Regions from separate parts of the Geobacillus sp. Y412MC52 genome, predicted to be linked through region 1. Evidence: riboswitches for the same ligand, from Rfam matches in the RefSeq annotation. Region 1 holds a riboswitch; each other region holds the start of a gene.

What was found. Region 1 has a riboswitch for cobalamin ahead of GYMC52_RS08940 ((2Fe-2S) ferredoxin domain-containing protein). Riboswitches for the same ligand answer to the same signal wherever they lie in the genome.
Region 2: linked by a shared signal. The riboswitch ahead of GYMC52_RS04390 (ribonucleoside-diphosphate reductase subunit alpha) and the one ahead of GYMC52_RS08940 ((2Fe-2S) ferredoxin domain-containing protein) in region 1 are both predicted to bind cobalamin.
Region 3: linked by a shared signal. The riboswitch ahead of GYMC52_RS11380 (ABC transporter substrate-binding protein) and the one ahead of GYMC52_RS08940 ((2Fe-2S) ferredoxin domain-containing protein) in region 1 are both predicted to bind cobalamin.

What each region holds. Positions count from the first base shown of each region.
Region 1 covers NC_014915.1:1,790,328-1,795,410, forward strand. The annotation lists gene cobJ (precorrin-3B C(17)-methyltransferase) at 1-362, opposite strand, end outside; gene GYMC52_RS08920 (energy-coupling factor ABC transporter ATP-binding protein) at 469-1,257, opposite strand; gene GYMC52_RS08925 (energy-coupling factor transporter transmembrane component T family protein) at 1,265-1,993, opposite strand; gene GYMC52_RS08930 (energy-coupling factor ABC transporter substrate-binding protein) at 1,977-2,270, opposite strand; gene GYMC52_RS08935 (energy-coupling factor ABC transporter permease) at 2,275-3,018, opposite strand; gene GYMC52_RS08940 ((2Fe-2S) ferredoxin domain-containing protein) at 3,019-3,417, opposite strand; cobalamin riboswitch at 3,599-3,792, opposite strand; gene rraA (ribonuclease E activity regulator RraA) at 3,851-4,336, opposite strand; tRNA gene GYMC52_RS08950 (tRNA-Gln) at 4,834-4,901, opposite strand; gene GYMC52_RS08955 (glycerophosphodiester phosphodiesterase family protein) at 5,082-5,083, shown strand, end outside.
Region 2 covers NC_014915.1:860,513-865,595, forward strand. The annotation lists gene GYMC52_RS04375 (response regulator transcription factor) at 1-157, opposite strand, end outside; gene GYMC52_RS04380 (ABC transporter permease) at 338-1,153, opposite strand; gene GYMC52_RS04385 (ATP-binding cassette domain-containing protein) at 1,150-2,166, opposite strand; cobalamin riboswitch at 2,369-2,564, shown strand; gene GYMC52_RS04390 (ribonucleoside-diphosphate reductase subunit alpha) at 2,620-4,977, shown strand.
Region 3 covers NC_014915.1:2,307,751-2,312,833, reverse strand. The annotation lists gene GYMC52_RS11395 (APC family permease) at 1-519, shown strand, start outside; gene GYMC52_RS11390 (PH domain-containing protein) at 706-1,320, shown strand; gene GYMC52_RS11385 (NUDIX hydrolase) at 1,466-1,933, shown strand; cobalamin riboswitch at 2,017-2,215, shown strand; gene GYMC52_RS11380 (ABC transporter substrate-binding protein) at 2,357-3,313, shown strand; gene GYMC52_RS11375 (FecCD family ABC transporter permease) at 3,300-4,334, shown strand; gene GYMC52_RS11370 (adenosylcobinamide amidohydrolase) at 4,331-5,083, shown strand, end outside.

The DNA of each region.
Region 1 (5,083 bases):
GAATGGATCGCGGAAATGCCGGGGATGACTTCGACTTCAATCGAGCTGTCTTTCGTCCACCCTTTTTCGATCAGCACTTCATACACGAGCCCGGCCATGCCGTACAACCCGGCGTCACCGCTTGAAATGACGGCGACCGTTTTGCCGCGCTCCGCCCATTTCACCGCCGCTTGGGCGCGGCTCACTTCTTCCGTCATGCCAGTGCTGATGATTTCCTTTCCGACAATCAGATCGCGCACAAGTTCGATGTACGTTTTGTAGCCAATGATGACGTCGCTTTCTTCAATCGCTTCCCGAGCCCGTTTCGTCATATGGTCGACGCTTCCCGGGCCAAAGCCGACAATGAGCAGTTTGCCGTTCATCATCATTCCCTCCTTTGCTGATTGAGGAAAAAAGTTCACTTTTCACCAATTAATCCCCTAGAGCCCCAAACCTTCTGCAACGGTTTCGGCGCGGATCCCTCCCCATTTATTGGGCAAGGCATCGGGGCACGGTCTTTTCCTCCGGCCGCCACGCTTGCCAAAGCCGCACAAACAGCGGAACATCCAAACGAACATCCAAAAGCCGTTGGCGATCGGCGAACACGTCCTCCGGCGCCCCTTGCATCACGATGCGCCCTTCGTGCATGACGGCGACGACATCCGCCCACTGCCAGACAAAATCCATATCATGCGTGGCAATTAACACGGTCGTCCCCGCTCGATGAATCGCCTCGATTTGCTCAAGAAACTGCTTTGTCTGGTGCTGATCCAAGTAGGCGGTCGGCTCGTCAAGCACGAGCAAATCCGGCTTCGTCGCCATGGCGCAGCAAAGCGTCAGCCATTTTTTCTGCCCGAGGCTGAGTTGGTGGGTCGGACGGTCCAACCAGGAATGGAGCTTGTATTCTTCTACAATCGAGGCGAGCGCTTCTCCCATTTTGTCCATATCCATTCCAGCATGGGCGAGGCTGATCGCCAATTCATCGCGCACGAGCGGCGCAAGAATTTGATGCTCCGGATTTTGAAAGACGATGCCGACTTCACGCCTCCATTGCGCCCAATCGGCGCCGCGTTCATACATGTTGCGCCCTTTCCAATACACCGTTCCTTCTTGCGCCCGCAATAGCCCATTCAAATGAAGAAACAGCGTCGTTTTGCCGCATCCGTTTGGCCCAATGAGCACACATTTTTTTCGCTCCACAATCTCCCAATCAACCCCATTGAGCACATCGCGTGTCGAATCATATGCATACCGCACTTGTTCCATCCGCAACAGCAAATCTCTCTCATCCTTTCCACCATTCCAAACCGAGCAACAGCATCACCATCACGACGCCGGCTGTGATGTCGGCAAGGTGCATATTCGTTTTCAGCGGTTGATGTGTATACACAACCGAAGTCATTCCCCCACGGGCAGCAAGCGAACGGCTGAACGCTTCATACGATTGCCACGCTTTTATCCATAATTGATACATGAGCATCCCCCCGTGCCGCCAATGCGTTCCCCCATTGCGGGCACGCAACGCCAACATCAGCTCAGCCGCCGCCTGCTCCAATAAAAAGATGAAGCGATACATGAGAAAACAAAGTTCAACCAACGCTGCCGGGAGACGCATCCTCCGCAGCACGGCAAACAACTCCGGCGCCGGGGTCGTAATGAGCACAAAAAACAGACAAGACCATGCGGCCAGTGAACGAATGGCCAGCTGAGCAGCTGGTTGCAGCTGACTGTCAACGATCGAGAACTGAAAGGGAAAGGACACAGACACGACCAACGTCAACAGGCTAAGCCCTAAAAAGATGCAGGCGGCCAACATCGCTTTTCCATACAAGGAAAACGGCACCCCCGCACGGCCGATAATCCAGTACGCCATCCCGCCAAGCACGAGCCATTGCTCGCGCCAGCCGCCGATCATGACGACAAAAAGCATGGCGAGAGCCATCAGTAATTTCCATTCCGCCCGCCATGTGCGAAGCCGGTTGTCATACGCCCAACGATCAAACTCGCGAATCATGGCTGTTCTCCCGCTCCGACCGCCCTTTGTACAACCCAACGACATAGCCAATCACGCCAGCGCCAAGCGCGGCTTGCAACGAGAACAACAGCGTTTCGACTTCGCCGCCCGGCAGGGTAAAAATCGATTCAAACCACGGACGATAATGCGGGTTGATCGCTTGAATGGCTTTTTCGGCTTGGTCGTCCGTTCCGCCGAACGCTGACCCGCGCGCCCACCAAAGCGGCACTACGATCGACAAAGCGGCAAGCAATAACAACAAACGATTTTTCTTCATGTCCTCATGCCCCCTTTTCCTTTTGGAACAACGGAGAGGCTTGATACGAAGCAAGCCAGTTCCAGACGATCACCGTTAAAATGCCCTCGGTTACCGCCAGCGGCACTTGAGTGATAGCAAAAATGCCAGCAAATTTCCCAAACGAAGCCATCACCCCGCCATCAGGCGCCGGAAACGCCAAAGCAAGCTGCAGCGAGGTCGTGACATACGTTACCAAGTCAGATAAGCAAGCAGCAAGAAACAACGAGACTCGCTGGGACAACAAGCTTTTCCGTCCCAACCGATAAATGATATAAGCGACAAACGGTCCAACGACCGCCATTGACATGGCATTGGCTCCTAATGTCGTCAATCCTCCATGAGCGAGCAGTAGCGCTTGAAAAAGAAGGACAATCGTGCCGATTACCACCATCACCCACGGTCCAAACAAAACGGAGCCAAATCCGATCCCAGTCGGATGAGAGCTGCTGCCGGTGACCGATGGGATTTTGAGCGCCGATAGCACAAATGTAAACGCACCAGCCAGCGCCATAAGAAGCTTTTGTTCCGGATGTTGTTTCAAGGTGCGGACAAGCCGGCGCAAGCCAAGCACGAAAAACGGCAAAAACAACAGCCACCAAAAGAGCGCCCATCTGACTGGCAGAAAGCCTTCCATAATGTGCATGGCATATGCTTCCTGTTCACTGGTCATCCAAAAATACGCGACGAATAAAGCGACGATGCTGCTCCACCGGATGATCTTTTTCATTTATCCGCTCGCTCCTTTCTCGACATGTTCGGTTTTTCGTTTTCCGCTTGGCGCCTCTCGTTCACCGTCTGGCGTCAACACCAACGCGTCTTCGTATTCATACGTCGCCCACGCGCGAAGCGGCTCGCCGTTTTGCAAATGGCGTTGGACGACCTCTTTTGCCTTCTCCGGTGTCATCAACCGGTACCAGACGCCATCCGGGTAGACGATCATCACACACGCATCTTGACAGCGTCCGTTGCAGCGCGTCCTTGTTGTATGGACAGCGTCGTCAAGCCCAAGGCGGGCGATCTCCTCACGCACCGCGGTTGTCACGTCATCCCCTCCATGGCGAAGGCACGTCCCTCCGTTGCAAATGAGCACATGATGCTTCATTCCCCGCAAATCCCACGTCGCCACCAAATCCCCCCTTTTGCTAGAATGGTAGAATGAAATGCGGCAGACGGACGGTTTTTCGACAAAAGAAAAAGCACCTCTACAGCAGAGGTGCAGAAAAATGTATACGAAAGGCGTAAACGGCCCAAACAGGGCCCCTGAAGCCGTCATTCTCCCGCACGTCTGCCTATAGTCCCGTAGGCATCCGTCCGATCCAAACAAGGCAGGTCTCCTGACTTAGGATCATCGCTTGGCGGCGTCTTCCCGAAGCATCCTTCAGTGACTTGTTGCCGCAAAGCTCCCCATCACAGTGGCGGGCACCGTGCCGGATTTTCACCGGGCTTCCCTTTTCACCCAAGCCCTTAAGCAGGCTTAGGCACCTTGTTTGTTTCTCGCCTATTGATCTTGTCATGGAACAAGCATCCGTTTTCATCGTAGTACAACTTGATGGCGGCCGTCAACCGTTTTTTGCCGACAAATCTTTGTTGGCGACGACAACGCCGTCCGCATCGGCGTACACGTACGCCCCTGGCTCCCAGCGGACGCCGCCAAACTCGAGCGCAACGTCGCGAGAGCCTTTTCCCTCTTTTTTGCTTTTCACCGGGCATGTGCCGATCGCCATCACTCCAATCGGCATGGCGCCAATTTCCGCTGAATCGCGGATGCAGCCGTGGATGATGACGCCAGCAAGCCCCCTCTCGCAGGCGATTTGCGCCAACCGGTCGCCTAATAACGCCACGCGGCGCGAGCCTTTTCCATCAACCACGAGCACCGTACCCGGCGGCACCGTCTCGAGCGCTTCACGGACAAGGACGTTGTCTTCAAACACATCGACCGTCGCGATCGGCCCGGAAAACATCCGTTTTCCGCCGTACGATTGGAACGGCAACTCGCATACTTGCAACTCGTCTAAAAATTGATCGCATAAATCGGCTGTTTTCATTGTCGCTCTCCCCTTTCATGTTTTGCATTCGCCGTCATTCGCCAAAATCCTTCTGCCTCAGCAGTTTTTTGTCGACGATCTTTCATTCGAACGACTGACACGAACGCGGCGATGTGAACCAAACCATTGTGTGGCCGTCAATCGCTTCGATGTATTCCACCGCTCGCATTGAAACTATAAAAAACGGCCCCGCGCCGATATATGGCGGAGACCGTTTTCACCGGCCCAAAGCCCCTCCGGTTTGACCAGACGTTCAGCTGGGCTATATAGATGCAACGAAATCGTTTAACATATCCTTGACGGAAAAGTGGCTCATCCATTTTTGACTGTCGAAGGCAAGCCACAGGCTTGCCTCCGTCACGCTAAGGCGTGACGGAAGACCGAACAACGACTCGCTTCACAGACCCATTCATGGGTCTGGAAGCGGTGTTGTTCGGTCACTCGACAGTCGGATGAAATGACCGGTAAAAACGAAAAATGTTAAAGCTTTAAATTGCATCTATATAGCTGGATTCGAACCAGCGCATCACGGAGTCAAAGTCCGTTGCCTTACCGCTTGGCTATAGCCCAACGTTTTGTTGTCGTTTACAGTATGCGGCATGATAACGCACTTTATGCATCAAACTGAATATCCCTTTGCTTGATGTGCGAAACTATCGGTACAAGCATCCTTTCCCCACTATATCACCTCGTTTTTCCCTCGCACTTGTTTTCCCGATATGATACTGGAAGGGGAGAGATGTATAT
Region 2 (5,083 bases), 930 kb from region 1:
TATCCATAATGACCAAATCCACTTTCACCGTTTCCAGCACATCAAGCGCCTCTTTTCCGTTAGCCGCCTCGTGGATTGTAAATCCTTCCAAGCTTAAAAAGTGGCTGACGAGTTCGCGAATATGAGCATCATCATCGACGACTAAAATTCGTGCCATTTCCATCCCCTTTCTTTTCCATTTGTTCTATTTTCATTGTGCCGCTTTCGCTCGGCCTCCGTCAATGCGGAAGCAAATCTGTTTATGATTTCGTCTTGACTGTGGATCGTGAACGAATCTATTTTGTTGGTTCTTGATGTTCATTAGAAGAACGGGGATGCCCATCGGACATCCTGAGTGTTATGCACGGCGCATATAGACACGAACCGTGATTGGCGCAAAGATCGCGACAATCGCTGCCGCGCCGAGCAAGGAGACGACGAAATCGGTGCCAATTGTTCCGTGATTCGTCAACTCGCGGACGGCCGCGATCATATGGGAAATGGGATTGACTTTGGCAACCCATTGCAACCAATCGGGCATCGTCTTGATCGGCACGAACGCATTCGAGACAAACATAAGCGGAAACAGCGCCATCATGGAGATCCCCTGTACGGCGGCCGCATGACGCGCAATGACGCCGCAGAAGGCAAAGATCCAGCTGACGGCCCACGCGCACCCGATGGCGAAAACGCCCGCAAACGCCATACTGGCGATGCCTCCTTCCGGGCGGTAGCCGATGAGAAATCCCATGGCGAACGTCAGCACGGTGGCGATGGCGTACCGGACTGTATCGGCCACCAACCCCCCTGCCAACGGAGCGATGCGGGCGATCGGCAGCGATTTAAAACGGTCGAATACGCCCTTGTCCATATCATCGCGAAGTTGAACCCCCGAGGCGACGGAAGCCCCGATCAACGTCTGGATCAGAATGCCGGGAACGATCATCGGCAAGTAGTCATGCACATTTCCCGCGATGGCTCCGCCAAAGATGTAGGTAAACATCAGAGTGAATAGGATCGGCTGGAAGGTGACGTCAAATAATTGTTCTGGCGTGCGCCGCACCTTCAGCAAACTGCGATAGGCCATCGTCAAGGAGTTGCTTACGGCTTGGGAAACGCTTGCCCGGTTTTTCAGTTGGCGATGGGCGGCTGATTGTGGAGACATGTGTTTCATCCCATCGTTCCCTCCCTTACAATGTTGGATTCCTCTGCGTTTTTTTCCACTCCATGGCCGGTAATGGTCAGAAAGACTTCATCAAGGGTCGGTTTTTGCACACTTAACTCGGCTAAGCGGATGCCCTCTTGACGCAAAGCGACAAGCAAGTCCGTCACATGGTCTGCATCGGCCATCGGCGCCGTGATGTTCCCGGTTTCCAAGGACACCGTCGACCGGACACGGAGAACGCGTTCAATGATGCGCCTTGCCGTTTCGATCTCCTCAGGATGCTGCAGCTTGACTTGCAATGACGACTGACCGACAGACGCCTTGAGTTCATCGGGTGTCCCTTCGGCGACGACCCGGCCATGATCAATCACAGCGATTCGGTCTGCCAATTCGTCCGCTTCTTGCAAATATTGGGTCGTCAACAGCACGGTTGTCCCCATGTTCACCAAGCGCCGGATCGTTTCCCACATTTGATTGCGCGTGCGCGGATCGAGCCCAGTGGTTGGTTCGTCAAGAAAAATGAGCGGCGGCTGGGCAATGAGGCTGGCGGCGAGATCCAGACGCCGGCGCATACCGCCGGAGAAATGTTTCAATGGGCGTTTAGCCGCTTCCGTCAAACCAAATTCCTCCAATAATTCGCTTGTTTTCCGCCGTGCTTCTGCCCGGCTCAGACCGAGAAGCCTAGAAAAGATCATTAGATTCTCTGTCGCGCTTAGCGTTTCGTCGACGGATGCGTATTGGCCGGTGACACCGATCAATTGCCGGACGATTTGCGGTTGTTTGACGACATCATACCCAAAAATTTTGGCGGAACCAGCGTCCGGGCGCAATAACGTTGCTAACATTCGGATCGTCGTTGTCTTGCCGGCTCCATTGGGGCCAAGCACGCCATAGATGGCGCCTGCGCGCACGTATAAATCGAGGCCGTCCACGGCCCGATGGTTACCGAATGTTTTTACCAATCCATGCGCTTCCACTGCCCACTCTTGATGGGCGGTTGAGATTGGGCGTTTGAATCCCATTTTGCGTCCCCTCCTTCATATGATTCGTACATGGTGAATCGTAGCAAGTTTTTATGAACGAAATATGAACAAGGAACGATTTTTAGTGGAAGAGAAAATTTGATTCGCTCACTCTTGCAATTTTCCCGGTTTTGGTATATGCTTGTTCCATCAGGATGCTAAATACTATATATTGGTTTTGAAGTCTTGTTGTACAACTACATATCGTTCTGCCAAGCAATGGTGTCCATCAGGACTTAATAGGGAATCCGGTGTGAATCCGGAACTGCCCCCGCAACTGTATGTGCGGACGAAATGGGATGGCCACTGGCGGCAAGAGCCATTCGGCGCGCCGCTGGGAAGGCCCCAAAGTAGGACGATGCACGAGTCAGGAGACCTGCCTTGCTTGGAACGTTTCATGTTCTTCGGGGTGTGAGAAGATGAAACGATAGGGGAAAAGAAAAAGGGTTTCGTATGCCTTTTTTCCGTCTGTCGTTTCATCCGCTCGCCTGCCCGAGCGGATTTTTTATTGAAGGAGTGGGGAAACGAATGACCGCATTGACGAAAATGATCATCATCGATGACCAAGGGAAGCCGGTTTCTTTTTCACGTGAAGAGTTTGCGTCGCTGATTGGGCAAGCCGCCGCTGGATTCGGCCGTCTGTCGCTTGATGAATACGTCGAGCGTGTTTGGCAGCTTCTCAGTCGAAAGGAGTCCGTCACGGTAGAACAGCTGCACCAAACGGCTATTTTGGAAGGACTTTCTTACATTGATGAAGATGAGCCGGACTGGACATTTGTGTGCGCCCGGCTGTATTTGCGGCAATTGTACCGTGAAGCGGCGCGGCAGCGTGGGTATGACGAGCGCGAGCGGTATGGCGATTTCTACTCGCTGCTTGTTGCGCTGACAGAACAAGGGGTGTACAGTCCGCTGCTGCTTGAACGTTATACGAAAGAAGAAATTGATGCCATCGGTGCGTTTCTTGATCCGGAGAAGGACAAGCTGTTTACGTACATCGGGCTGCGCACGCTCGCTGACCGGTATTTGGCCCGCGATTATGAGCGGCGGCTGTATGAATTGCCGCAGGAGAGGTTTTTGGTCATCGCCATGACGCTAATGGTGAATGAACCACCCAAGCGGCGCCTTGAGCTCGTGAAGGAAGCGTATTGGGCGTTAAGCAACTTATACATGACCGTGGCGACGCCGACGCTTGCCAATGCCGGGAAGTCATACGGCCAGCTGTCGAGCTGCTTTGTCGACACGGTCGATGACAGCTTGCAAGGGATTTATGACAGCAACACCGACATCGCCAATTTGTCGAAATCGGGCGGCGGCATCGGCGTCTATTTAGGCAAAATCCGTTCGCGCGGCAGCGACATCAAAGGGTTTAAAGGGGTCTCCTCCGGCGTCATCCCGTGGATGAAGCAGTTGAACAATACAGCGGTGAGCGTCGATCAGTTGGGACAGCGAAAAGGGGCCATTTCCGTCTATTTGGATGTATGGCATAAAGACATTTTTGCGTTTCTCGATGCGCGGCTCAACAACGGTGACGAACGGCTGCGGACGCATGATTTGTTCACCGGCGTTTGCATCCCTGATTTGTTCATGGAGCAAGTCGAACAGCGCGGCGACTGGTATTTGTTTGATCCGCATGAAGTGCGGAAGGTGATGGGGTTTAGCTTGGAAGATTTTTATGATGAGGAAAAAGGGTGCGGGAGTTTCCGCGAGAAATACTGGCAATGCGTCAACGAATCAAGGCTGTCGAAAGAAAAAGTGCCGGCGATCGAAGTGATGAAAAGCATCATGCGCAGCCAGCTCGAGTCGGGGACGCCGTTTATGTTTTACCGCGATGAAGTGAACCGGCAAAATCCGAATCGCCATCTCGGGATGATCTACTGCAGCAACCTTTGCACGGAAATCGCGCAAAACCAAAGCCCAACCGTGATGAAGCGGCAATATGTAAAAGACGGGATGATCATCATTGAAAAAATACCAGGCGATTTTGTCGTCTGCAATTTATCGTCGATCAACTTGGCGCGGGCGGTGACCGATGGGGTTTTGGCGCGGCTCATCCCGATTCAAATGCGGATGCTCGATAATGTCATTGATTTAAACAATATTCCGGTGCTGCAGGCCGGCCTGACGAACGAAAAATACCGCGCTGTCGGGCTTGGCACCTTTGGCTGGCATCATCTTTTGGCGTTAAAAGGCATTCGCTGGGAGTCGGAGGAAGCGGTCCGCTATGCCGACGAGCTGTATGAAACGATCGCGTATTTGGCGATTCAAGCGAGCATGGAGCTCGCCAAAGAGAAAGGGAGCTACCCGGCGTTTCCGGGATCGGACTGGCAGACGGGCGCTTATTTTGAGCGGCGCGGCTACGAAAGCCACGGTGAACTCGATTGGGATCGGCTGAAGCAAGATGTGGCCCGCTACGGGATGCGCAACGGCTATATCATGGCCATCGCCCCGAACGCATCGACGTCGATCATCGCTGGCAGCACGGCGAGCATTGATCCCATTTTCTTAAAAGTATACGCCGAGGAAAAGAAAGATTATAAGATTCCCGTTACGGTGCCGGATTTAAACGAACAGACGACATGGTATTACAAATCGGCGTACCATATCGACCAACGTTGGAGCATCAAGCAAAACGCCGCCCGCCAGCGCCATATCGACCAAGCCATCTCCTTTAACTTCTACGTCATGAACACGATTAAGGCAAAAGAGCTGCTCGATTTGCATTTGACGGCGTGGAAGTCGGGGTTGAAAACGACGTATTACGTGCGTTCGACATCGGGGACGATCGACGAGTGCGATTCTTGCGCGAGCTGACCATGGGGCGCAACAAACGCCTTTGGTCGGGCTTTCCCTTCCTTGTGCGGGAGGGGCGTCCGCGGTTGGTCGCGCATCACGATACTTGAAAGAGAAAGGAAGGAAT
Region 3 (5,083 bases), 520 kb from region 1:
GAGCTGGCAGGAGGACCATGGCTGAAATGGACAACGATCATCGCCACTGCGCTTTCATGGGGGATCGCGAACGCGCTCGTCGCCCAGGCAGCCATCTCCCGCATTTTGTACAGCATGGGTCGCGACCGTAAACTGCCCAGTGTGCTGGCTAAAGTGCATCCGAAATTTCAAACGCCATACGTCAGCACATTGCTTGTCGCTGTGATTTCGCTCATTGTCACGACGGTGTTCGCCTCACAAATTGATAAACTCGCTTCGCTTGTCAACTTTGGCGCCCTGACGGCTTTCCTCTTTTTGCATGTATCAGTGATGAACTATTTCTTGCGCAAACAAAAGAGTAACGATTATATCAATCATCTCTTGTTTCCGCTCATCGGTTTTGTTATCATCGGCTATGTATGGATGAACCTGGACCCGCTCAGCAAAAAGCTAGGATTGATTTGGATCGCGATTGGACTCGTTTATCTGGTCTTTTTGCGACTCACGAACAAAGACTCCCGTCTAAGCGGGGAACTGTAGTTGCTTGTAAGGCCTGACGCCGTCATAAAAGGCGTTGGGTCTTTCGTTTTTTGCCGACGATGAAACATTTTTTCGATCGCGACGTATTACAGAATGAGGGTACGGCGCCTTGTTAAGGCAAAACGCCGTTCATCCGCCAATAGGTGGGCGCCGATAAAACGTGGAAGGAGCCGGAGGAACATGAGCATGTTTGGAAAAGTCGCCGCCGATGTGCTTGGGCTAAGCGACATCGGCTCGGTCATTCAGCCGAAAGACTACGACAAAGTGGATGCCGATGATTATGTGATGCACGAGGATGGAGAAAAAATCTATTTTCTCATCAAGTCGAAATCCGATGAATATTGCTTCACAAACCGCGCGCTCATTCATCTGGACGGCACGAGCGCCGCGAGCAAAAAACGGACGCTGCGCCGCTACGATTACTACAAGCATCCGATTTCCGACGTATCGCTCGAAACGGCCGGGACGGTCGATTTGGATGCGGAAATTAAATTTAAAATTGGACCGCATTCCTACTCCATTGATGTGCATAAAAAGCATATTGAGGAATTGAAAGATTTGTATAAATCGCTGCTGGCGATCGCGGAGATTTGCCATGAAAACGAAATGAAATTCCACTATGCTGAGCGGAGTCTGGAACTGGCAACGAAGGTGTTTGCCAACATGCGCGGCGACGGCGCCAATGTGTCGGCGGATTTTCAGGCCGTGAATGAATACGCTTTTCGCTGGCTGACGGAAGCGAAAAAGAACTATACGGTGAAGGATTTCGGCTTTGTGTTTGACAAATATATTCAACAGTGACGAGATGAAGGTTGTATCGGGGAAAGACGCCGTGCCAGAGGCGAGGTATCTTTCCTTATTTTTTTCAAGATGGCAGTATAGATGGGGCAGCCGCTTTTTTTCTGCAGGAGAGGGCTAGGATCATTCCGCGATGTAGGAGGAGAGCTTGATGGATAAACACCAACAAGCCATTATCACCGTTTCAGCCTATATTACGAATGACACGGGAGAGGTTTTGCTTGTTAAAAGCTATGACCGCTCCGATACGTGGGAAATGCCGGGCGGACAAGTTGAACCAGGCGAGCCGCTCGATCGGGCCGTTCATCGCGAGGTGTATGAAGAGACTGGCGTTGACATCCGTCTCATCGGGGTCAGCGGCGTGTATTACAATGAAACTAAAAATATCATAAACATTGTATTTAAAGCGACATATGTGAAAGGAAACGTTTCTCCCCAGCCTGAGGAAATTCAAAAGGCGAAGTTTGTGTTGATCGATGAGTCGAATATTGATGAATATGTGACATGGCCGCATTTGAAATCGCGGGTGCTCGATGCGATGAAAAGGGAATGCTCTGTTCCGTATGAAACATGGGTTATGAATCCATCTCGATTGTCTGCAAGAGTGGGAAGGTGACGACTTCCCTCCAACCTGCTGTAAATTCATAGTTGTCAAATGCTAAACGCTGCATTATTATAAAAATGTCCATATCCGACAAATTCATCAATTCGCAGCAAGGTGCCGAAAAGGCTTAATAGGGAATCCGGTGGGAATCCGGAGCTGTCCCCGCAACTGTCAATGCGGACGAAATGAAATCGCCACTGTACGGACAGATGGCTTGCGCTGTTTTCCGTACGGGAAGGCTTCAGAGTAGGATGAAGCATGAGCCAGTAGACCTGCCTTGCTTGCCGCAGTTTCCGAATCTTCGGGGGGTGAGACGCGGAAACAGTCGTACAGGGCATTGTTGTGCCCATTGGCGGTCTGTTTCGCGCTCATTCCCAGATTTAGGCGGAATGGGCGTTTTTTATTGTACATACATCACTGAAGGGGGAATGACGGATGAAACGTTGGACATGGCCGGCGGTGGTGGCGGTGTTCTTCCTTTTGGCCGCCGTGCTCGTCGGCTGCGGCGGGGCGAATGGCAGCACCGAGCCTGCGAAAAAAGAAGAACCGAAAACGGAACAAGCGGCGTTTCCGGTGACGGTGAAAGACGGGCTTGGCGAGGATGTCACGATCAAAGCGGAACCGAAAAAGATCGTCTCGCTCATCCCAAGCAATACGGAAATCGCCTATGCGTTGGGGTTGGGCGATAAGATCGTCGGCGTCAGCGATTTTGACAATTATCCGGAAGACGTCAAAACGAAAACGAAAATCGGCGGCATGGAATTCAACGTCGAGAAAATCATTTCGCTCAAACCGGATCTTGTCTTGGCCCACGCGTCAAGCGCCCATAACTCGCGCGATGGCCTCAAGCAATTGAAAGACGCCGGCATCACCGTGCTTGTCGTGAATGACGCGAAGTCGTTCGACGATGTGTATGCGTCCATCGAATTGATCGGCAAAGCGACCGGGACGACAGACAAAGCGAAGCAAGTGATTAAGGATATGAAAGAGAAGCTTGCGCAAATTCAAGAAAAAGCGAAACAAATCCCGGCGGACAAACAAGCGAACGTCTGGATTGAAGTGTCGCCGCCGCCGCAGCTGTATACGGCCGGCAAAGGGACGTTTATGGATGAGATGCTTCAAGTGATTTCAGCGAAAAACGTCGCCGGCAGCTTGGAAGGCTGGCCGATGGTGACGGAAGAAAAAGCAGTGGCCTATAAGCCGGACGTTATCATCACGACATACGGCGGAGCGAAGCAAGTGTTTGCGCGCGCCGCTTGGAAAGACGTGCCGGCGGTGAAAAACAAGCGGGTGTATGACGTCAACACCGACTTAGTAAGCCGCCCGGGTCCGCGCCTTGTCGAAGGGGTCGAGGAACTTGCCAAAGCCATTTACCCGGATGTGTTCAAGTAAAACGTGGATGTATATATTGGCCGTCACGGCGGCCATGTTATCGTTGCTCGTAGGGATATCGACAGGATCGCTGTCGATTCCCTTTTCTTCTATTGTTCGCATTCTTGCGTCCGAATGGTTTGGTATGCCGCTTCCGTCTGACATTCCGGCCGATTGGGTGCCGATCGTGATGGCGATCCGCTTGCCGCGCGTCGTGCTCGCTTTTTTGGTCGGGGCGTCATTGGCACTGGCTGGCGCGGCGTTCCAAGGGTTGCTGAAAAATGCGCTCGCCGATCCGTACACGCTCGGCGTCTCGTCCGGCGCCTCGGTCGGGGCGGTGCTCGTCATCTTTCTCGGCTGGCAATGGCCGCTCTTTGGCACGTTCACGCTGCCGATCGTGAGCATTTTATGCGGCATGGCGACGCTTGTCGCCGTTTTGGCGTTCACTCGCGCGGTTGAGCCGCAGCTGTCGGTTGAGACGATCATTTTAGCCGGCATTATCTTCGGCGCGTTTTTCAGCGCGTTCATTTCACTGATGATCGCTTTGACCGGGGAAGAATTGCGGCAAATCATCTCATGGCTGATGGGAAGCGTCGCGATGCGCGGCTGGAAATACAGCGGGCTTTTGTTGCCGTTTTTTCTCATCGGCGCGGCGGTGCTTCTCGCCAACGGCCGCGAGTTGAACGCGTTTGCTTTTGGCGAGGCGGCGGCGCTTCATGTCGGCGTTGATGTTACGCGCCGAAAAGTCATCATTTTGACGGCGGCGGCGCTGCTCACCGGCGCGGCGGTGTCGGTGTCCGGGACGATCGGTTTTGTTGGGCTCGTTGTTCCGCATATGGTTCGGCTTGTGTGCGGGCCAAACTACCGGGGGCTTTTGCCGCTGTCGCTCTTGTATGGCGGGGCGTTTCTTGTGCTTGCCGATGTGGCGGCGCGGACGATCATCGAACCGCGCGAACTGCCGATCGGCGTCATCACTGCGCTGATCGGCGCCCCGCTATTTGCCGTCTTGTTTTTCCGAAAAATGAAGCGAAAGATGGGATGATGATGCTCGAGGTGCGGGCCGTATCGCATCGGTATGGACCAAAGCAAGTGCTTGATCGTGTGACGTTTTCCGTGGAAAAAGGGGAGCTTTTTGGCATCGTCGGGCCGAACGGCAGCGGAAAAACGACGCTGCTGAAACTCATTTGCAAAGAGCTTCCGCTTGCCAGCGGTGAGATCAAGATTCATGGCCAGCCGCTTTTGGCGCTGTCTGCGAAGCAATGGGCGCGGTTTGCCGCCGTCCTGCCGCAGACAGCGGAGGCGGCGGCCGGCTATACGGTGAGAGAAACGGTGGCGCTCGGCCGCTACGCCCATCAGCGCGGCTTGTTTCCGACGTGGACAAAAGAGGATGAAGCGGCGGTTCAAGAAGCGCTTCGTGCGGTCGGCTTGGCTGACAAAATCGATGAGCCGCTTGAGCGGCTAAGCGGCGGCGAGCGGCAGCGCGCCTATTTGGCGCGGGCGCTTGCCCAAAAGCCGCAGTTGCTCTTGCTGGATGAGCCGACGAACCATATGGATGTGAGCGGCCAAGTCCGGCTTTTGGACCGGCTCGCGGAAGCTGCCCGCTCCCGCGATTTGACGGTCGTCGCCGTCTTTCACGATATGAACGTCGCTAGCTTATATTGCGACCGGGTGCTTGTGTTAAAAGAAGGAAAAACAGCGGCGCTTGGAACGCCGACAGATGTGATGACGCCGGCGCTGCTTGAGGAAGTGTTTGCCGCGCCGATTGTGCGTCTGGCTCATCCGGCGGCGGCA